Regions from separate parts of the Micromonospora sp. NPDC049900 genome, predicted to be linked through region 3. Evidence: riboswitches for the same ligand, from Rfam matches in the RefSeq annotation. Region 3 holds a riboswitch; each other region holds the start of a gene.
The links. A riboswitch is a leader RNA that binds a small molecule or an ion and turns the genes downstream of it on or off. The one in region 3 is predicted to bind S-adenosylmethionine.
Positions count from the first base shown of each region.

Region 1: linked by a shared signal. The riboswitch ahead of thrC (threonine synthase) and the one ahead of ACIBMZ_RS14060 (ABC transporter substrate-binding protein) in region 3 are both predicted to bind S-adenosylmethionine.
Region 2: linked by a shared signal. The riboswitch ahead of ACIBMZ_RS16465 (aminotransferase class V-fold PLP-dependent enzyme) and the one ahead of ACIBMZ_RS14060 (ABC transporter substrate-binding protein) in region 3 are both predicted to bind S-adenosylmethionine.

Region 1 is NZ_JBITKM010000001.1:249,025-256,116, reverse strand. It holds gene ACIBMZ_RS01155 (GNAT family N-acetyltransferase) at 1-367, shown strand, start outside; gene paaN (phenylacetic acid degradation protein PaaN) at 806-2,479, opposite strand; gene ACIBMZ_RS01145 (GNAT family N-acetyltransferase) at 2,532-3,551, opposite strand; gene thrC (threonine synthase) at 3,834-5,120, opposite strand; SAM riboswitch class I at 5,130-5,265, opposite strand; gene ACIBMZ_RS01135 (DoxX family protein) at 5,460-5,909, opposite strand; gene ACIBMZ_RS01130 (DUF4232 domain-containing protein) at 6,288-6,986, shown strand; gene ACIBMZ_RS01125 (ABC transporter permease) at 6,976-7,092, opposite strand, start outside.
Region 2 is NZ_JBITKM010000006.1:208,107-215,198, forward strand. It holds gene ACIBMZ_RS16455 (NmrA/HSCARG family protein) at 1-883, opposite strand, end outside; gene ACIBMZ_RS16460 (TetR/AcrR family transcriptional regulator) at 972-1,508, shown strand; SAM riboswitch class IV at 1,859-1,979, shown strand; gene ACIBMZ_RS16465 (aminotransferase class V-fold PLP-dependent enzyme) at 2,032-3,261, shown strand; gene ACIBMZ_RS16470 (GMC oxidoreductase) at 3,282-5,132, opposite strand; gene ACIBMZ_RS16475 (hypothetical protein) at 5,129-6,205, opposite strand; gene ACIBMZ_RS16480 (ABC transporter permease) at 6,222-7,043, opposite strand; gene ACIBMZ_RS16485 (ABC transporter permease) at 7,040-7,092, opposite strand, start outside.
Region 3 is NZ_JBITKM010000005.1:21,651-28,742, reverse strand. It holds gene ACIBMZ_RS14075 (ABC transporter permease) at 1-1,353, shown strand, start outside; gene ACIBMZ_RS14070 (amino acid ABC transporter ATP-binding protein) at 1,429-2,160, opposite strand; gene ACIBMZ_RS14065 (amino acid ABC transporter permease) at 2,157-2,939, opposite strand; gene ACIBMZ_RS14060 (ABC transporter substrate-binding protein) at 2,975-3,817, opposite strand; SAM riboswitch class IV at 4,084-4,196, opposite strand; gene ACIBMZ_RS14055 (urease subunit gamma) at 4,490-4,792, shown strand; gene ACIBMZ_RS14050 (urease subunit beta) at 4,789-5,151, shown strand; gene ACIBMZ_RS14045 (urease subunit alpha) at 5,148-6,851, shown strand; gene ACIBMZ_RS14040 (urease accessory protein UreF) at 6,851-7,092, shown strand, end outside.

The sequences.
Region 1 (7,092 bases), on a different contig from region 3:
GTACGCCGCCCGAATCGCCCAGGTCTCGGCCGGCACCCACACCGCCCAGTTCGTGGCCGACCCCGGCGGCCGGCTGGTCGGGCACGCCGGCGGTGTCGCCCACCCCACGGAACTCGCGGTCACCGTGGTCTACGCGGTCTACGTCACCCCGACCTGGCGCGGCACGGGCCTGCTCGCGGACCTGATCGAAGCGGTGGGCGCCTGGTCCCGGGACTGCGGGCGGCGCGAGCTGATGCTCGAAGTCGTGGTGGGCAACGACCGCGCGTACCGCGCCTACCAACGGATCGGCTTCGCCGACACGGGCGTACGAGTCCCGCACCCGACCGTCCCCGCCCTCCGCGAACTCCAGATGCGCCGACGCGCGTAGTTGGGAGTGGGGTGGGGGTTTCCGGGCAGCCCACCCTGCTCCGGGCGGTCAGGCTTGATCCCTCCGCAGGGTGGGCTGCCCGGAAACCCGACGTGGTCCGGCTGGTCTCGTGGGTCGTCCTCGGGTTGGCCCCACTCGCCCTCTCCCTGCTGGGGCGACCCCTGACGGTCGTGGGGAGGCGGAACGGCCGGGTTGTCCCGGCGGGTGCGGCGCGCGCCAGGTCCCCTGCGCCGCCTTTGCTCTGCGTCAACCCACGCAACGAACAGGGCGATTCGTTCCTTCTGACAGAAAGCGCACTGGCAGAGCCCTGGCAGTTGCCCAGAACCAGCACGCTTTCCCGGAAGTGTTGCGTGGAGTGAAGCAGAGCGAAAGCGGCAGGCGGGAGTACCGCCGGGGTTCCGGGGCAGCCCACACCGCAAGCAATCGAAACCCATACCCCTAGGCGTGGCGGCGGCTCTGCACGATGCGGAAACGGTTGGCGACGTACGCGCCGTCGGTCAGCGCCGAGTTGGCCGCCGCGTTCGCGCCGCTGCCGTGGAAGTCGGAGAACGCCGCCGACTGGTTCACGAAGACGCCGCCGGTGAGGTTGCCGGACAGGTGCACCCCGACCTCGATCGCGGCGCTCTCGGCGGCGTCCAACACCGCCTCGTCGGTGGAGTAGACGGCTGCGGTCAGCGCACCCTTCTCCCCCACGGTCGCCCGGAGGATGTCCAGGCTGTGCGTGGTGGAGTCGGTGGCGATGGCGAAGGAGATCGGCCCGAACCACTCCCGCGAGTAGGTCGCCGTGTCGCCCGCGTCCAGCTTGACGACCGTCGGCGTACGCACCACCGCGTCCGGGAACGACGGGTGCGTGACGGCACGCGACTCCAGCACCGGCGTACCGACCTTGGTCACCTCGTCGAGGCGGTCCAGGACGCCGTCGTTGACGATGGCGCCGGTCAGCTCGACCCCCCGGGCCGGGTCGGCGGTGAGCTTGCCGACGGCGGCGGCGATCCCGGCGGCCACCTCGTCGAAGCTCTTGTGCCCCTGGTCGGTGTCGATGCCGTCCCGGGGGATGAGGATGTTCTGCGAGGTGGTGCACATCTGACCGCTGTAGAGCGTCAGGGTGAAGCCGAGGTTGCGGCACATGCCGGCGAAGTCGTCGGTGGAGTCGACCACGACCGTGTTGAGTCCGGCCTTCTCGGTGTAGACCGCCGCCTGGCGGGCGTTGGCCTCCAGCCAGTCGCCGTACTCGGTGGACCCGGTGAAGTCCACGATCTTGACGGCCGGGTGCAGAGCCAGGGTCGAGGCCAGCTTCTCGCCGGGCGCCTCAGGGGCGAGCAGGACCAGGTTCGGGTCGAAGCCGGCCTCGGCGAGCACCTCCCGGGCGTAGCGGACCGTCACGGCCAGCGGGAGTACGGCGCGCGGGTGCGGCTTGACCACCACCGGGTTGCCGGTCACCAGCGAGGCGAACAGGCCCGGGTAGGAGTTCCAGGTCGGGAACGTGTTGCAGCCGATGACGAGGGCGACGCCGCGCGGCACCACGTGGAACGTCTTGGTCATCCGCAACGGGTCGCCCTTGCCGGCGGCCTTCTCCCAGGCAGCGGTCCCCGGGTGCCGGGTCATCTCCGCGTACGCGTAGGCGACGGCCTCCAGCGCCCGGTCGAGCGCGTGCGCGCCACCGGCCTGGAACGCCATCACGAACGCCTGACCGCTGGTGAACTGCACCGCGTTGGCCAGTTCGAAGACGTGCTTGTGCAGCCGGGCGAGGATCTCCAGGCAGACCCCGACCCGGATCTGTGGACCGGCGTCCCGCCACGCGGGCAGCGCCGTGGACGCGGCGGCGACGAGTTGGTCGGCGGTGGCGTGCGGGTACCGGACGTTCAGCGGCACACCGAACGGACTGGTCTCGGTGGCGACCCGGTCGCCGTCGCCCGGCTGGTCGAGCGGGAAGTCCCCGCCCAGGTACGCCTCGAACGCGGCCTTGCCGTCTGCGGCTGCGGTCTCGCCGTACACCCGGGGGCTGGGTGATTCCGGGTAGGCGGACCAGTACCCGCGCTCCGCGATCGCGGTCAGCGCGCGGTCGAGGGTGTCGGCGTGCCTGTCGTAGAGGGGGTGCGGGGTCTCCGTCATGCCCGCCATCATGCAACAGGAAGCCCCGCGATCAGTAGGGGCGTGTCACACCTCAGACGTCGAGCTGCCAGTTGCTCCACCGGTCCATCACCCGGAACCCGAGCTGCTCGTTGATCGCGATCATGTGGTCGTTGCTGTCCGCGTTGAAGGTGTCGATCACCTGGACAGCGGGCTCGTGGTCGAGCAGGTGACGAAGGTTCTCGATCTTCGTGAGCAGGCCGAGGCGGCGCCCCCGGTGCTCCGGGTCGACGATGGTGATCTGCTGGAAGGCGTGCCAGTCGGCGGTCGGTGACATGTCGAGCAGGGTCCAGGCGACCAGTCGGCCGGACCCCCGGTGCCGTACGCCCGCGTGGTACCGCCGCTTGCCGCGCGCTTCGAGCGCCCGCTCGGTGCCGCGTACCCGCTCCGCGTCGACCTGCTCGGGCTCCCACTCCAGGTCGCCCATCGGCGCGTCGGCCAGCAGCCGCCCGTCCAGATACGCGACGTCGGCGATCAGGTCGTCCGGCGTGTTCCCGCGCCAGAACAGCACCTCGTAGTCGGTGGCCCGGGACCGGGCGTCGGCGAGCAGCGCGTCCAGGGCGGTCTGGTCCAGCTCGGCGACGTGCAGTCGCCGCCGTACGTCGGCCAGGGCGTCGACCGCGCCGACGGTGGCGGCGAACCGGGTGGCCGGACCCGGCTGGTGGGGCTCGCCGCGCAGGTGTGCCCGGCTCATCGCGCTGACCCGTTTACGTCCGCGCTCCCGCAGCACGCGCAGGCCGCGCTCGAACAGCGCCCGACCGACCCCCTGGCGGCGGTGCTCCGGATGGACGACGAGCTCGGCCGAGGCGTTCTCGGTGTTGTCGAGTTGCGGCAGGTGGAGCAGCAGGTATCCGGCGGCGACGCCGTCGACGTGGGCCAGCAGGGCGAGTGTCTCGGTGCCCGGCATCGGTTGGTGGAACAGCGCGGCGAACCGCTGCCGACTGAACGGTGGGTAGTCCGGCAGTTCCGCGGCGCTGTAGTCGGCACCGACCTGGAACGCCTGCTCGATGGCCGACTCGTCGTCGGCACCGAAGGGGGTGATGGTGATGGCCATCTCCGCAGCCTGCGGGACGACGAGCGACGGGGCCAGCGATTATTCGCCGGCCCCGTCGGGAAGCTTGGTCGGGAGGGACGATCGCACAACGCCTCCGGCGCTGGGTCGTAAAGACTGAAAGTCTACGGCGAAACGCCCTCCCGCACGAAGCATCTTGCGCCGCCCGGTTCCTGCCGTCAAGTACTCGACGGCGTGTTTTCGGCACTCACCGCGAAAAGCCCGTTACCCGGCGGATCGGTCGGCGTGCAACATGCCGACCAGCCGACGAGTTCGCGGTGTGCCTCAGCCGAGCAGGCCGGCGTCGCGGGCGGCCCGCAGCGACGGCTTGATCCGGTGGGTCGGTCCGACCTCGCCCGCGACCGCGTCGAGCGTCTTGAGCCCCTCGCCGGTGTTGTAGACCACCGTCTCCGCGGTCGGGTCCAACTTTCCGGACTCGACCAGCTTGCGCAGCACCGCGACGGTCACCCCGCCGGCCGTTTCGGCGAAGACCCCGGTGGTACGCGCCAGCAGCCGCACGGCGGCACGGATCTCGTCGTCGTCGGCGTAGTCCATCCAGCCGCCGGTACGGCGTACCGCCTCCAGGGCGTACAGGCCGGCGGCCGGGTCGCCGATGTTGAGCGACTTGGCGATCCCGGTCGGCTTGACCGGGGTGATCGTGTCCCCGCCGCCGTGCAGGGCGGTGGCGATCGGGTTGCAGCCGGCCGACTGGGCACCGAAGACCTTCCACCCGCCGGCCGGTGCCTCGACCAGGCCGATCTCGACCAGCTCGCTGAACGCCTTGTCGACCTTGGTGAGCAGTTCGCCGGAGGCCATCGGGATCACGACCTGGGCCGGAATCCGCCAGCCGAGCTGCTCGGCGACCTCGTAGCCGAGCGTCTTGGACCCCTCGGCGTAGTACGGCCGGACGTTGACGTTGACGAAGGCGGTGTCCTCGAACTCGTCGGTCTCCACCAGTTCGCCGCAGAGCCGGTTCACGTCGTCGTACGAGCCGTCGATGGCGACCAGCTCACCGCCGTACACGGCGGTCGTCACGACCTTGCCCTGCTCCAGGTCACTGGGGATGAAGACCACCGACGGGGTGCCGGCCCGGGCCGCGTGGGCGGCGACGGAGTTGGCCAGGTTGCCGGTGGAGGCGCAGGCGAACCGGGCGAAGCCGAGCGCCCGGGCGGCGGTCAGCGCGACCGAGACGACCCGGTCCTTGAACGAGTGGGTGGGGTTGGCGCTGTCGTCCTTGACCCAGAGCGGGCCGGTGATGCCCAGCTCGGCGGCGAGCTGGTCGGCGGCGACCAGCGGCGTGAAACCGGGGTCCAGGCTGACCCGGGTGGCCGGGTCCTGCCCGGCGGGGAGCAGCGCCGCGTAGCGCCAGATGTTCTGCGGGCCCGCCTCGATCTGCTCGCGGGTCACGGTGGCGAGGGCCGCCGGGTCGTAGTCGACCTCCAGCGGGCCGAAACACTCGTAACAGGCGTGCTGCGCGGCCAACGGGTAGCGGGCCGAACAGGCGCGGCAGACCAGGGCGCGGGCGGGGCTGGCGGTGGTGTCGATCCCGGTAGGGGCGAGCGTCGACGTCATGTCCGAGTCCTCTCATCTTCCCCCACATCGCACCCTGCGGCGGGGACGGAATTGGCACCTGCCCCACGGGACGCTCAGCGATGAGCGCGTGGGGTGGTTGCCGGGGCGTCGTCGGGCCGTATCCCTCAGCCCCTCTGGATGAGGTATTCAGTTGTGCCGCCGAGTCTAGGCAATCGCGCCGCGCTCGTCAGCGTTCGATCTCAGCCTGTGAGCGATTCCTCACCGCCGCCACCGCCTGAGGGACGGCGACGACCCTGGACCGGACGGCTCCGGCGGTGCCGGAGGAGACCCGGTCCAGGGTCGCGCACGAGCGTCGGCCTGGCCGCCGCACCAGCCGGATCAGGCCGGTACGGACCTGCGTTCGGCCGCCTTCACGTCCAGTGCGGCCCCGCTGCGCTGGCGCAGCAGGTTGTCCAGCGCCCAGCTACCCGGACCGAGTATCGCGATCAGCAGGAACGACCAGCAGAACAGCACGGACAACTCGCCGTTGTTGCGCAGCGGCAGCAGCGCCTCGGGCTGGTGGACGACGAAGTAGGCGTAGGCCATCGAGCCCGACGCCACCAGGGCCGCCGGCCGGGTGAGCAGACCGACGAGCACCAGGGCGCCGCAGACGGCCTGGATCAGCGCGGCCCACCAGCCCGGCCACGTGCCGAGCGGGACGGGTTCACCGCTCCCCCGGGCACCGCCGAAGACGCCGAACAGAGACGACAACCCGTGGCAGAGAAACAGCAGGCCGATGACCATGCGGAACAGGGACAGGGCCGGCCCGCCGAACCGGTCAGTACGCATTCCGGAACCTCCATTGTGGATGGACGAGGGCAACCAGAATGCGGGATTGATAAATATTTGTCGATGCAATCTCTTCCTTTGGGAACGCTCCCACATCGATGGTAGCGACTGGAACTTCCGAAGGAACCCCCCTCGGCGAAGATCGTTTTGATCACCCTCCGTAACGACTCCCTGTACACCCTGGACATGTGACGGCAACAAGTCGCGGTCATCCGAGCCGGAGCCGCGCGCCCACCCGGGTCCGGAAGCGGCCACCGTCGTCCCACCAGCCGGTACACCGAGCGGCCCCCGGCCGACCGCGACGCCGTCCCGAACCACCCGCCTCGCCACGCCGACAGCCGGGCGAGCGATCGAGCACCGTGATGCGACGATGGCCCGATGCGAGACATCCACGGGGGATCGATTCCGGAGACGACCCCGAGACACGGCCCGGGTGACCGGCGTACGCGGCACGCCGCGCTGCTGACCGCCGTCACGATGCTCGCCGGCTGCGCGCCGACCGACGCGTCGCACAACGCCCCGGGCGACCCGCCGCCGGAGCCGCTCGGCGCGGCCACCGCCCCGGCACCGACCTCGGCCGGGCCGGAGGTCTGCCCCGAGTCCGGCGTACGGATCCGCTACCTCGGTGTCAGCGCGGCCATGGGGCTCCGGGCGATGGGCGTCGAACTGGTCAACTGCGGCGACCGGCCGTACCCGCTGCACGGCTATCCGGCGTTACGGCTCTACGACGGCGAGGGGCGACCGCTCAGCGTCCGGGTGGTCCCCGGGGCGGCCGGGATCGCCTCGGGCTTCGACGACCCGCCCCGGCGGCTGGTGGTGGCACCGGGCGACGCGGCCAGAGCTGCCGTGATCTGGCGCAACCTGGTCGACGACCCGACCGTGGCCGCCACCGAGGCCACGCGGGTGGAGATCGCGGCGGGCAAGGGGCAGCCGGGGCAGGTACTCGACATGGAGGGGCCGATCGACCTCGGCAACACCGACCGGATCGGAGTCAGCGCCTGGAAGAAGCGGACGGGCCCGACACCGACGCCCACCGATTCGGCGGACGACGGCGTCGACGCCGCACTCAGCTCGTGATGTCCTTGCGGGTGAAGCGCCAGAAGGCGAGCCCCCAGAACAGGGTGGCGTAGCAGATCGCCGAGATGGCCCCTCGGACGATGTCGTCGGTCTGCACGGGCGTGGA
Region 2 (7,092 bases), on a different contig from region 3:
GGGCGCGGCGGGCCCAGGTGCGGAAGTCCGTGGTGGGCAGGCCGAGTGCCTGGGCGATCTCCGGTCGAGCGGGGGTGCCGTTCTCGTTGATCTGCTCGACGACCTTGACCATGAACGGCGGCAGGCCGCGCGTGACCGCTTCCTGCGGGGTGAGGACCGGCGCGGTGACGGTCCGGCCGGTGACCTCGCTGAGGATCGCGGCGACCTCGGTCATGGTCCGCATGTCACCGGCGAGTTCCACCTCCTTACCGTCCAGCGTGCCCGATCCGGTGAAGGCGGTCGCCGCAGCCGCACCGATGTCGTCGACGGCGATCCAGGCGATGCGGGTGTCCGCGGCGAAGCCGGTGACGATGGTGCCGCTGGACCAGTCGCCGAACAGGAAGGACTTCTCCAGCAGGTTCTCCATGAAGGTCGCGGGCTTGAGGACGGTCCAGCGGGCGAATCCGCTGCTGCGGACCGCTTCGTCGATTGCTGCCTTGCTCTCCCAGTAGTGCCGGTCCCAGCGGCCCTCGGCCCAGCCCGGCTGGTTGCGGTGGAAGTCACCGGCACCGGCGACGCTGCTGTGGACGAACTGCGGCACCCCGGCCCTGCGGGCGGCCTCGACGAGGTGCCGCCCTCGGCGCAGCTCGGCATCGCCCTGCAGATCGGTGAGATCCGGGAAGGGGATGGAGAAGACGCCGTCCGCTCCGCGCGCTGCGGCGAGGAGCGAGGCGGGATCGTCCAGGTCGCCCCGGACCAGTTCGGCTCCTCGGTCGCGGAGGGCGAGTGCGGCCGCGCTGGTGGTGTCGCGGACCAGGGCGCGTACCGCGACGCCCCGGTCGAGCAGTGCCCGGGCGGTGGATCCGCCCTGCTTGCCGGTGGCGCCGATGACAAGGACGGCCATGTCTCCTCCTCGGAACAAGTGGGGTGGCACCCCACTTCCTGTCGGTTACGATATGGGGGGGTAACCCCACTTATTCAAACGGCAGGCGATGAGAGTTGACGCACAACGCAACCGCGCGCTGATCGTCACGGCGGCCAGCGAGGCGGTCGCCCGGGACGGCGCGTACGCGTCGCTGGAGGAGATCGCCCGAGCCGCCGGCGTGGGCTCGGCGACCCTGCACCGGCACTTCCCGTCCCGCTGGGCGTTGCTGGAGGCGGTCTTCCACGACCGGGTCGAAGCGCTCTGTGCCCGCGCCGGTGAGCTGTCGACCGGGCCGGACGCCCGCCAGGCGCTGACGACCTGGCTGTGCGAGCTGGCGGTCTACAGCACGACCACCCGCGGCCTGGTCACCTCCCTGCTCAGGGCGCCCCAGGAGAGCGAGTCCTGCTCCGCGATGCTCGTGACGGCCGGCGAACCGCTGCGGCGCCGAGCCGCCGAGGAAGGGACCGTACGCGCGGACGTCGAGATGATCGACCTGGTGACCCTCGTCAAGGCGATCGCGCTGGCGGCGGAATCGACGAGTGCGGCCGAGGCGGAGCGGCTGGTGCGACTCGCCCTGGAAGGAATGAGCCCGTCCCGGCGGTGAACCCACGCAGAGGACGACGACGCCGCCCGGTGTTTCGTCAGCCGGGCGGCCCGGCCTCGACAGGGCCGCCCGGCTCACCTGCTGCGCGTCGGCCGGACCGAGCCGCCCGATGCTGGTCGCGCCGTCGACGAGGTGACCGAAAGTGCTTCGCGAAGTTGACAGGCGATCCACTGGTTCGTCCATCATGGAGTGTGCTGTTCACCGTGGTGGAGTCGATCGGCGGCGCGTGACCGTGACCGGTGCGGCGAGGGGCGACTCAAGGGGGCTGTCGCGTGTCGTACGAACAGGGACATGCTGGGCGCGCCACGGGCCCTAGCGGGCGGGCTCGCCGGTGTGGCAACATCGGCAGCGGTCATGAGTGTCAGCGTCAAGGCCCCGGCCTGCTGACCGGCAACCCTCGTATATCCGCGGTGGGGTGCCTCCGGGTGAGGACCAGGCCGCCGGCGACCGCCGCAGCGGCAAGCGCGGACCCCCACGGGTCCACTGTCACCTGAGGACCACTGTGCCCACGATCGTTCCCACCGTGCTCGGCGACGACCTGCCGGTCCGCCTCGCCGACGGCACCACCGCCGCGTACGCCAACCTCGACTACGCCGCCACCGCACCCTGTCTCGCCGAGGTCGCCGAGGCGGTGACCGAGCTGCTGCCCTGGTACGCCAGCGTGCACCGGGGTGCCGGTGCTGCGTCGCGCCGATGCACGCTGGCCTACGAGCAGTCCCGTCAGACCGTCGCGGACTTCCTCGACATCCGGCCGGACGACCACGTGATCTTCACCCGGAACACCACCGATGCGATGAACCTGCTCGCCCGGGCCCTGCCACCGCACACCACCGTGGTGACCTGGGCCGGCGAGCACCACGCGAACCTTCTGGCCTGGCCGCGCGTGCACCGCCTGCCGGTGCCCACCGACCTGCCCGAGGTGACGTCCGGGCTGACCCGTGCACTGGCCGCCCTGGACAGCGCGGGGCCGGTGCTGGTGGCGGTCACCGGCGCCTCCAACGTCACCGGAGAGGTCTGGCCGATAGCCGACATCGCGGAGATCGCGCATCGGCACGGCGCGCGGATCGCCGTCGACGCCGCACAGTTGGCCCCGCACCGCGCGGTCTCCATGGCCGGCGCCGACATCGACTACCTGGCGCTGTCCGGGCACAAGCTGTACGCGCCGTTCGGCACGGGAGTCCTGGCCGGCCGAGCCGACTGGCTCGACGCCGCCGACCCGTACCTGTCCGGTGGCGGGGCCACCCGGCACGTCGGTGACGAGCCCGCCGACGTGCAGTGGCAGACCGGTCCGGCGCGACACGAGGCCGGCACGCCGAACCTGCTGGGCGCGGTCGCGCTCGCCGCCGCCTGCGCCACGATCTCCGCCGCCGCGCCGGACGTTCTCGCCCGCCACGAGCAGGAGCTGCTGACCCGGCTGCGCGACGGCCTCGCCGCCCTGCCGCAGGTGGCGGAACTGCGCACGTTCGACGCCGATCACGACCGGGTCGGCATCGTCAGCTTCACCGTCGCCGACCGGCGGGCAGCCGACGTCACCCACCGCCTCTCCACCGAGTACGGGATCGGCGTACGCGACGGCTTGTTCTGCGCCCACCCGCTCAGCCGGAGGTTGCTGGCCGGCGCCGCCGCGCGGCTCGGCCGCCCGACCGACGGGTACGCGATCCGGGCCAGCATCGGCATCGGCACGACCGCCGAGCACGTCGACCGACTCCTGCACGGGCTACGCGAGATCGTGACCTCGCCTGCGGAGCAGTAAGCCGTCCTCGGGGTGTGCCGTCAGGTGCTGAGGTGTGCGGCGAGGCGCAGCGCCAGCGCCGCAAGCGTCAGCGTCGGGTTGGCCGCCGGTGAGTTGGGGAAGACGGAGAGGTCGCAGACGTAGAGGTTGCGGTGGCCCCGGACACGCAGGTTCTCGTCGACCACTCCCGGACGCTGCCGACCGGGTGTGACGCGCCCCATCCGCATCGTGCCGACCTCGTGCGACACCCCGCCGAGCGGAGCCCAGAGCTGCTCGTACACGTCGCCGCCGAAGGCGCGGACGACATCGGCGGCGATCTTGTCGAGAGCGGCCTGGACCTGGTCGGCTCGCGGGCTGGGATGGATGCGGATGGTGGGCAGCGCGGTCGGCTTCGCACCCTCCGGCCGGGACTCGGTCCGGGTCACGGCGTTCTGCTCGACCAGCGGCGCCTCGACCATGAACACCAGCTCGCCCGGCATCTTCCCGTCGATCGTCGCCAGGTCCGCGCCGGTGAACTCCAGGGCGTTGACGAACCGGAACTGGTTGAGGTTCGCACCCAGGTCCAGTGTGACGCTGTACGGGTGGGCGGGGTCGACGTCGGCGGCGTCGGTGAGTTGCCGGGAGACGGTCTTGCTGGAGTCGAACCGGCTGTGCCAGTCGCCGCCCTGCCGCACCCAGAACTTCACCACGTAGATCGGGTGGTCGGTGATGCCGCGCCCGATCAGCGGATCGTCATCGGCGAGGCCGGACGCCTGGGCGACCACTGCGGTGCCGACCGTGCCGGCGGCCAGCACCACCACGCCGTCGTCGGCCAGCCGGTAGGTGCGGTCCCGACCTGCCAGGTGGTCGTACGCGACCACGCCGGTGACCTCGCCCGCCGCCCTCTCGACCCCGACCACCTCGTGGTTCAGGTGGACCCGCAGGTTCCCGAAGCGGTCGTCCTGCATCGCGCGGCTGAGCAGCAGTTCGGCCGCCGACCAGATCCCGGCCGGCACCGCCCCGGGGACCGGTCCGCGGTACTCGATCGCCATCGGCGGATCGAAGTGCCGGAAGTCGGCCAACGCGGGCAACTCCCGCAGCCTGGCCTTGACCATCGTCTGGTACGCCGACGGGACCAGGGGAGTGACGCGGGTCAACTGCTCCGCGCGGTCGTACCAGACGTCGCACAGCTCGTCGCGGACCGTCTCCGGCCAGTCGCGGAACTCCCAGCGGTGCATCCGGGGTGCCGACGCTCCCCAGAAGAGGGTCCGGCCGCCGAGGTTGAGGCCCTGGGCGATCCGCGCCCTGGCGCTCTCGGCGTCGGCGGCCCGCCAGCGCCGCCGACCGAAGGCACCCCAGTGGTGGAAGATGTTCGGGTACACGTCGGGGCCGACCGGTTGGTACCGGGCCAGGTTGCCGGTGTGCGTTCCGAACAGGTAACTGCCCGCCTCCAACAGCAGGACGCGCGGTGGCCGGCCACCCCGCCACGGCGTCTCGGCGAGTCGGTACGCCAGGGTGCCGCCGCCGGCACCGGAGCCGACGACGATCACGTCGTAGCGGTGCGCGGTGTCCGGGTCGCCGGGGAAGAAGTGCCGCGCGACATGTGACTCGCCGACGAGGACGTCGTGGTGCCGCGCGAAGTGGACCCGCCCGTCGAGACAGCAGGTCGGGGCGGCCAGTTCGGCGGAGGTCAGGTGTAGCGGCCCGTCGAGCTGGGGGTCGCCGTCGAGGAGGACGACGACGTCGACACCCTCGGGGTGTGCCGCCGGATCGAGCGGGACCGTCCACTCGTCGGCCTGCCGGTCGTACCGGAGGTCCCGCGTCTCACCGCCGCCGAGCCGCACCTGAAGGTGGTCGTCGGGCCGCAGCGCCGGCATCCGCAGGACCACCGTGCACACCGCCTCCACGCTCACCGTCCGCCACCGCCTTTCGCGGCTGTCGGCAGGCCCTCACGGCCGTGCCACTGATCCGTCTCCGGCTCCTGCGTCCGATGACGCCGGATCTCCTCGACGGCCTGCCGCAACACCCGCACCTCGGTGTCGAAGACCCGCTCCAGGCGGGGCATGGCCTCCACGTCGAACCGGGAGGACCGTCCCTTCTGCTCGTGCCACAGCATCCCGTTGCGCAACGCCACCGCGTCGGTCTGCATCGCACGGCAGTCGTCCACCAGCGGTGCCAGTGCCGGGGCGAGTTCGGCCAGCCGGACGAACCGCTCCGTCATCAGCCGCTTGTGCTCCCACAACACGTGCAGGTACCGGATGTCGTACGCCGCATCGCCGGTGAGGTAGTCGCGCAGATATCCACGGATCGGCGCGTAGGAGTCGACACCGTACGCCCGGTCCCACTCCTCCTGGAGCATGTCGACCCGGCTGCTCGGGTTGGCCCCGGACAGGTACTCCTCGAACGCGCCGCCCACCACGTGCAGCCGCATCCGGTAGCTGGCGTCCGGTCGTACCCGGTAGAAGTAGACCTGGAAGCAGTCGTTCTCCACCTCGTCCAGGCTCGCGTACGCGCGGGCGAAGTCGTCCTGCCCGACCGTGGTGGTCCGCAGCGACCCGTTGGCCGTGTAGCCGTAGACGGTGAACGTGCCCTCGTCGTCGTCCACGCCGCAGACCAGCACGTCGTGGGTCTGGTGCCACTGCTGGTAGGGCGCCCGGCCGGGCAGGTGGTGCTCGTCCAGGTTGAGGTACGGGTAGTAGCCGGCACCGACGGAGTCGCGGCAGAGCGCGACGATGTCCCCGCCGACACAGGCGACCCACTCGCGGCTGGCCCGGACGACCTCCAGCCACGGGCTGATCGCGTAGTCGTAGAGATAGAAGCCGAACGGCACCGGCGAGTCCGGCGCCTTGGGGTCGAAGGCGACGTGGATGTAGTTGCTCAGGATCCAGTCCCGGGCCCGAGCCTCGGTGGCCAGGATCGCCAACGGGAAGGCGTAGAACTGGTAACCCCGGGCCAGCGGCTCACCGAGCGGCAACTGTCTTCTCATACCGATGCCTCTCCTCTCAGCTCCCGGTCATCTCGTACCGGCGGATGCCCATGTTCCAGATGCCGTAGCCGACGCCCAGCATGCCCGCCGCCACCAGCGGCGTGAGCCAGACCAACCGACCGTCCCCGCCGAGCAGGAAGTCCACCGGGATGTACGCGGTGAACGCGAACGGCAGCACCCAGGTCAGCACGGACCGCAACACGCCCGGGTAGATCTCCAGGGGGAACGCGGCGAACTCGGAGAGCTGGTTGGCGGCGTGCATCGCGGGTTGGCTGGTGACCGTCCAGAAGGCGATCGAGGCGAAGATCAGCTTGATCCCGGTGTAGATCAGCGTGCCGCAGACGACCAGACCGGCACCGACCAGGACCAGCTCGGCGTCCACGGTCAGCCCGAGCCGCCGGCCCGCGTACCCGAGCAGCGCGAACCCGACCAGCAGCTCACCGAGCGCGTCGGGCCAGAAGAACCGCTCCGACAGGACGCTGAACAGCGGATTCACCGGCCGGATCAGGTGCCGGTAGAAGTCGCCGCTGCGGATCAACTGCCAGGCGACCACCCACAGGTAGTCGGTGAAGAGCCGGTCCAGCCCACGGGGCAGCAACGCGAAGCCCAGCAGGAACAACACCTGGTCCACCGACCAGCCGCCGACCGTGGGCACCAACTGGAAGATGCTGCCGATCAGCAGGACCTGGACGCCGACCCGGAGCAGGAAACCGACGCCGCCGAGCAGGAAGTCGGTGCGGTAGGCCACGAGCCGCCGGAGGCTGACCCCACCGAGGAACCAGGTCAGCCGCGCGTAACGCAGCGGGGCCCGCCGCGACGCGCGACCGGGGCCGCTCATCCGCCGAGCACCTGTACGCGTCGGACGAACACCCGCCACAGCACCGCGC
Region 3 (7,092 bases):
GCGCTGCTGAGCACGTTCGCGGTGATCCGGCACACCCGGCAGAACGAGGAGACCGGGCGTGCCGAACTGCTCGGCGCCACCGTCGTCGGCCGGTACGCCCTGCTCACCGCCGCCCTGCTGGTGGTGGTCGCCGCGAACCTGGCCTCCGCCGCGCTGCTCGCCCTGGCCTTCGTCGGCGCCGGACTGCCGGTCGCCGGTTCGGTGACCGCCGCCGCGGCGATCGGCGGGGTCGGGGTCGCCTTCACCGGCGTCGCGGCCGTCACCGCGCAGGTCTCGGTGAGTTCCCGGAGCGCGAACGCGCTCGCCGCGGCCACCGTGGGCGTCGCGTTCCTGCTGCGTGCCGCCGGTGACGTGCTCGGCGAGCGCAGCGCCGACGGCACCCGGCTGGACAGCGCCTGGCCGACCTGGCTCTCGCCGCTGGGCTGGGGCACCCAGGTACGCGCCTTCGGTGCCGAACGACCGTGGATCCTCGCCCTGCCGGTGGCGCTGCTGGTCGCCGGGGTCGCACTCGCCTACCTGCTGGCCGAACGTCGGGACGTGGGTGCGGGGCTGCTCGCCGCGCGGCGTGGACCGGCCCGAGCGGGCGCGGGGCTGCTCGGGCCGGTCGGCCTGACCTGGCGGTTGCAGCGGGGTGCACTGGCCGGCTGGGCGGTGGCGGTGGTGGTGCTCGGCCTCTCCATGGGGGTGGCCGGTCACGAGGTCGACGCGATGATCGCCGAGAACCCGGCAGCGGCCGAGGCGATCGCCCAGCTCGGCGGCGGGGCGGAACTCGTCGACGCGTACCTGGCGGCGATCCTCGGCCTGTACGCGTTGACCATCGGCGCGTACGCCGTGCAGGCCCTGCTGCGGACGCGCAACGACGAATCCGACGGCATCCTGGAGGCGCTGCTGGCCACGGCGGTGAGCCGGACCCGGTGGCTCGGGATCCAGGTGGGTGCCGCCGTGCTCGGCGCGGTGCTGCTGGTGCTGCTGGCCGGTCTCACCACCGGGCTCGGGTACGGCCTGGCGGCCGGTGACCCGATCGGCTGGACGGTCGAGCTGGGCGGGGCGGCGCTGCTGCGGCTGCCCGCACTGCTGGTGCTCGTCGGGGTGGTGACCGCCCTGTTCGGTGCGGTACCCCGCTGGTCGGTGGCGTCGAGCTGGGCGGTGCTGATCGCCTTCCTGCTGCTCGGGCAGTTGGGCGCGGTGCTGGAGTTGCCGCAGGCGGCGCTGAACCTGTCGCCCTTCACCCACGTGCCGTCGGTGCCCGCCGCCGATTTCAGGGTGCTGCCCCTGGTGGTGCTCACCGCCGTGGCGGCCGTGCTGCTGGCCGTCGGACTGGGCGCGTTCCGGCGGCGCGATACTCCGACCTGAGGTGAAAGGAGGGGACCCCTGCTAACGCCTCGTGCAGAGCAGGGGTCCCCTCCTTTCACCGCCGCCGCCCCCGCGCTACAGCACCTGCGAAAGGAACCGGCGCAGGCGCGGGTGCTCGGCCGACTCGAAGATCGCGGTCGGCTCGCCGGCCTCCAGCACCACCCCGGCGTCCATGAACGCGACGGTGTCGGCGACCTCGCGCGCGAAACCCATCTCGTGGGTCACCACCACCATGGTCATGCCCTGCGAGGAGAGGTCCGCCATCAACGCCAGCACGCCCTTGACCAGCTCCGGGTCCAGCGCCGAGGTGGCCTCGTCGAAGAGCATCACCTGCGGCTGCATGGCCAGCGCCCGGGCGATGGCCACCCGCTGCTGCTGCCCGCCGGACAGGTGCGCCGGGCGGGCGTCGGCCTTCGCGGCCAGCCCCACCCGGTCCAGGTGGGTACGGGCCACCGCCACCGCCTCGTCCTCGCCGAGCTTGCGGATGCGCCGCAACGCGACGGTGATGTTGCGCAGCACGCTCATGTGCGGGAACAGGTTGAACTGCTGGAACACCATGCCGACCCGTTGCCGCAGGGCGTCCGGGTCGTCGCGCAGCACACTGCGCCCGTCCAGCAGCACGTCGCCCCGGTCCGGTTCGAGCAGCCGGTTGACGGTCCGCAGCAGCGTCGACTTGCCGGACCCGGACGGGCCGATCACGCAGGCGGTCGCGCCGCGCGCGACGTCCAGGTCCACCCCGCGCAGCACCTGGTGACGGCCGAAGGCCAGGTGCACGTCGCGCAGGCTCAGGCTGACCGAGGTACTCATCGTTGGTTGCCTCCGGCGGCGCCGGGCAGCGCCAGGTCGAGGTCGTCGGGATCGTCACCGGCCGGTCCGGTCGCCGGGCGGCCGTGCCGCAGCCGCCGGTCGATCCAGTTGACGACGTGCGTCAGCGGCACGGTCAGCGTCAGATAGAAGAGCCCGGCCAGCAGCAACGCCGACTGGTTGCCGGTGTTGGCCGCGTAGTCCTGCCCGATCCGGAACAGCTCCCGCTGGCTGGCCAGCAGACCGAGGAAGTAGACCAGGCTGGAGTCCTTGATCAGTGCGATGAGCTGGTTCACCCAGGCCGGTAGGACCCGCCGGACACCCTGCGGGATCACCACCACCCGCATCGCCTCCCACCAGGAGAAACCGAGCGCGCGGGCGGCCTCCACCTGGGTCGCCTCCACGGACTGGATGCCGGAGCGGAAGATCTCCCCGATGTACGCCGCCGCGATCAGCGACAGCGCCAGGATCCCCAGCGGGTACGGGTTCGGTCCCCACACCTGCATGCCCAACGGTGCCAGGCCGACCCCGATCAGCAGGATCGTCGCCGCCGCCGGCAGGCCACGGAACACGTCGGTGTAGACCCGGGCGGGCCACCGCAACCAGCGGGTACGCGAGATGCCCGCGACGGCCAGCACGATGCCCATGGCCGAGCCGAGCAGGGCGGCGGTGACCGCCAGGATCAGCGTGTTCGGCAACCCGACGGTGATCATCTCGGGCAGCGCCTCGCGCATCGACTCCCAGTCGAAGAACGTCTCCCACAGGGTGCGCAACGGATCCACGGTCGACCTCCGCCCTACTCGCTCGTCGTCCTACCTCAGGAGGCGGCCGGTGCCGACACGTCGCCGCTGCCCGGGGTGAAGTCGGCCGGGATCGGCCGCCCCGGGTAGTACTGCTCCTGGAGTCGGGTCCAGGTGCCGTCGGCGATGACCTCGTCCAGGGCCCGGTTGAGCGCCTCGCGCAGCGGGTCGTTGCCCTTGGCGACCGCGTATGCGGTGGGTGCCGGGCTGAGCTCCTTCGCCGCGACCTTGATCTTGCCGCCGCTGTCGGCGGCGGTCTTCTCGCCGATCTCGGCCGGGGCGATCCAGGCGTCCGCGGTGCCGGCCTTGAGCTGGTTGATCGCGCCGTTGTAGTCCGGCACCCGCACCGGGTCGAGGCCGCGCCCGGTGGCGTAGTCGTCCTGGACGGTGCCCTGCACGACCACCACCCGCTTGCCGGACAGCTCGTCGAAGCCGGTCAGCGTCGATCCGGCGGGCACGTCGAGCCCGAAGTACCCGAAGTCGTAGCCGTTGCCGAAGTCGACCGTCTTCTTCCGCGCCTCGGTGATCGTGATCGAGGAGCTGCCGACGTCGAACTTACGGTTGTTGACCTGGGCCAGCAGGCCGGAGAAGTCGGTGCCGACGAACTCCACCCGCAGGCCGAGCTTGTCGGCGGCGGCGACCAGCAGGTCGTTGTCGAACCCGGTGAACTGGCCGTCCTTGAGATAGACGTTCGGCGGCGCGTCGGTGAGCGTGCCGGCCCGCAGCACCCCCGGCTGGAGCAGGTTGTACGGGTTGTCGGCGGTCTCGCCGTCCGAGCCGCACGCGGTGAGGGCGGTGGCGGCGAGCACGGCGGTGACGCCGACGGCGACGGCCCGGGTCAGGGCGGGAAGGAAGCGCACAGGTGTCTCCTGGATGAACGGCGGCGGGCACGCACGTGCCACGCCGACGGTCCGCCGTGGGACGGACCGTGAGGGGTGGGAAAACGGAACGGGGCTGGTCGTCCGACCGGGCAGGTCGGCGGCCGGGTAGCGACGCAGGTCAGCTACACGCGGCGCTGCACACCCGCATCATGTCGACGTGCCGACGCCGGGTCAGATCCCGGCAGGCCACCGGTCGACAGCGGTAAGGCATGGTTCTCCTCAAGGTCGTGATGACCTGGGACACCAGGCCACGCTTGCACCGGAGGTCGCTCCGATGCCTGGTCCTCACCCGGGGCACCCCTGCGCGGACGAGGGTTGCCGGCCAGCGAGCCGGGGCTTGACGCTGGCGCTCTTGACCTGTCGCCGAGGCTAGCAGCCGGTGACGGGGCAGCGTCCACCCGTTATGACGACCCTCACGCGGGGTGTTGCCCGCCGCCCGCGTGATCCCTTACGGTCTGCTCAGCGGTGGGCGGTGCGGTCCGCATCCGACCCGACACCGCCGGTGGTCCGCCACGCGGACCGGGGAGGTGGAAACCCCGGGGCCCGCGCACGTGGCGGTCGGACCGGCGGGCGAACCCCGACCGGCGGTCGGCGCGTCGAGGCGCCGGGCCGACGGTGTCCGGGGGCGCGGACACCCACCGGGAGCACCCCGTGTATCTCACCCCGCACGAGCAGGACCGCCTGCTCGTCCACGTGGCGGCGGACGTCGCCCGGCGCCGCCGCGAACGCGGCCTGCGTCTCAACTACCCGGAAGCCGTCGCGGTGCTCACCGCCTTCCTCCTCGAAGGCGCGCGCGACGGGGCGTCCGTGGTCGACCTGATGGCCTCCGGCCGCACCGTGCTGACCCGGGACGACGTGCAGGACGGCATCCCCGAGTTGCTGAGGGAGGTGCAGGTGGAGGCGACGTTCCCGGACGGCACCAAGCTGGTGACGGTGCACCACCCGATCCCGTGATCCCCGGGGAGATCCTGCCGGCCGCCGGGCCGGTGGAGATCAACGCCGGTCGTCCGGTGACCACGCTGCTCGTGGTGAACACCGGCGACCGGCCGGTGCAGGTCGGGTCGCACTACCACTTCGCCGAGGCCAACCCGGCCCTGGACTTCGACCGGGCCGCCGCCTGGGGGCAGCGTCTGGCCGTACCGGCCGGGACGTCCGTGCGTTTCGAACCGGGCGTGAGCCGCACCGTGGATCTGGTGCCGCTGAGCGGCGCGCGGATCGTCCCCGGCCTGCGCGGCGAGTGCGCCGGCTCACTGGACCCGACCCCGACGGCGGTGTCTCACGGCGGCGCGCAGCGGAGCGGAGGGACGGCATGAGCATGGTGGAGCGGGAGCGCTACGTCGCGCTCTACGGGCCGAGCACCGGTGACCGGATCCGGTTGGCCGACACGAACCTGCTGATCGAGGTCGAGCACGACCACTGTGCCGGCGGTGACGAGGCGGTCTTCGGCGGCGGCAAGGTGATCCGCGAGTCGATGGGCCAGTCCCGGGCCACCCGGGCCGAGGGCGCGCTGGACACCGTCGTCACCGGCGCGGTGGTCCTCGACCACTGGGGCGTGGTCAAGGCCGACGTGGGGATCCGCGACGGGCGGATCGTGGCGCTGGGTCGGGCGGGCAACCCGGACACCATGGACGGTGTCCATCCGGATCTGGTGATCGGCCCGGCGACCGAGGTGATCGCCGGCAACGGTCGGATCCTCACCGCCGGGGCGGTCGACACCCACGTGCACCTCATCTGCCCGCAGGTCGTCACTGAGGCGCTGGCCGGTGGGGTCACCACCCTGGTCGGTGGTGGCACCGGACCGGCCGAGGGCACCCGCGCCACCACCGTCACACCGAACGCCTGGCACCTGGCCCGGATGCACGAGGCCCTGGACGCGTTCCCGGTCAACGTCCTGCTGCTCGGAAAGGGCAACACGGTCTCCACCGAGGCGCTCTGGGAGCAGTTGCGGGCCGGTGCGGGCGGTTTCAAGCTGCACGAGGACTGGGGCACCACCCCGGCGGCGATCGACGCGTGCCTGCGGGTCGCGGACGCCTCGGGCGTGCAGGTCTCCATTCACACCGACACCCTCAACGAGGCCGGGTTCGTCGCGGACACCCTGCGGGCGATCGGCGGTCGGGCGATCCACTCCTACCACACCGAGGGGGCCGGGGGCGGACACGCGCCGGACATCATCACCGTCGCCGGGGAACCGAACGTACTGCCGTCGTCGACCAACCCGACCCGCCCGTACACCCGCAACACGCTGGCCGAGCACCTCGACATGCTGATGGTCTGCCACCATCTGAACCCGGCGGTGCCGGAGGACCTGGCGTTCGCGGAGAGCCGGATCCGACCGTCCACGATGGCCGCCGAGGACCTGCTGCACGACCTCGGCGCGATCTCCATCATCGGCTCGGACTCGCAGGCGATGGGCCGGGTCGGCGAGGTCGTGCTGCGGACCTGGCAGAGCGCGCACGTGATGAAGGCGCGGGTGGGGGCGTTGGCCGGTGACGGTGCCGCCGACAACCACCGGGCCCGGCGGTACGTGGCGAAGTACACCATCTGCGCGGCCATGGCCAACGGGCTCGACCACGAGATCGGCTCGGTCGAGTCGGGCAAGCTCGCCGATCTGGTGCTCTGGGAGCCGGCGTTCTTCGGCGTCCGGCCGCACCTGGTGATCAAGGGCGGCTTCATCGCGTACGCCCAGATGGGGGACGCGAACGCCTCGATCCCGACGCCGCAGCCGATGCTGCCCCGACCCATGTTCGGCGCGTACGGCGTCGCAGCCGCCGCCACCAGCCTGGCGTTCGTGGCACCCGCCGCGCTCGACGCCGGGTTGCGCCTGGACGTGCGTCGCCGGGTGGTGCCGGTCGCCGACGTGCGGTCGCGCGGCAAGACCGACCTGCCGGAGAACGGTGCGCTGCCGCGCATCGAGGTGGACCCGGACACCTTCACCGTGCGGATCGACGGCGAGGTGGTCGAACCCGACCCGGTGACCGAGTTGCCGATGGCCCAGCGCTACTTCCTGTTCTGATGACCGCGTCGACCATGCTGTTGCTGCTCGCCGACGGGCGGTTCCCGGCCGGGGCGCACGCCCATTCGTCGGGTCTGGAGGCGGCCGTCGCGGCCGGGCGGGTGACCGACCTGGCCACGCTGGGGGAGTACCTGCGCGGGCGGCTCGCCACCGCCGGGCTGGTCGCGGCGGCGTTCGCGGCGGCGTCCCGTCGGGCCGCCCGGTCGGCCGGACGCCGGGACCTGCTGGTGCGGCTCGACGC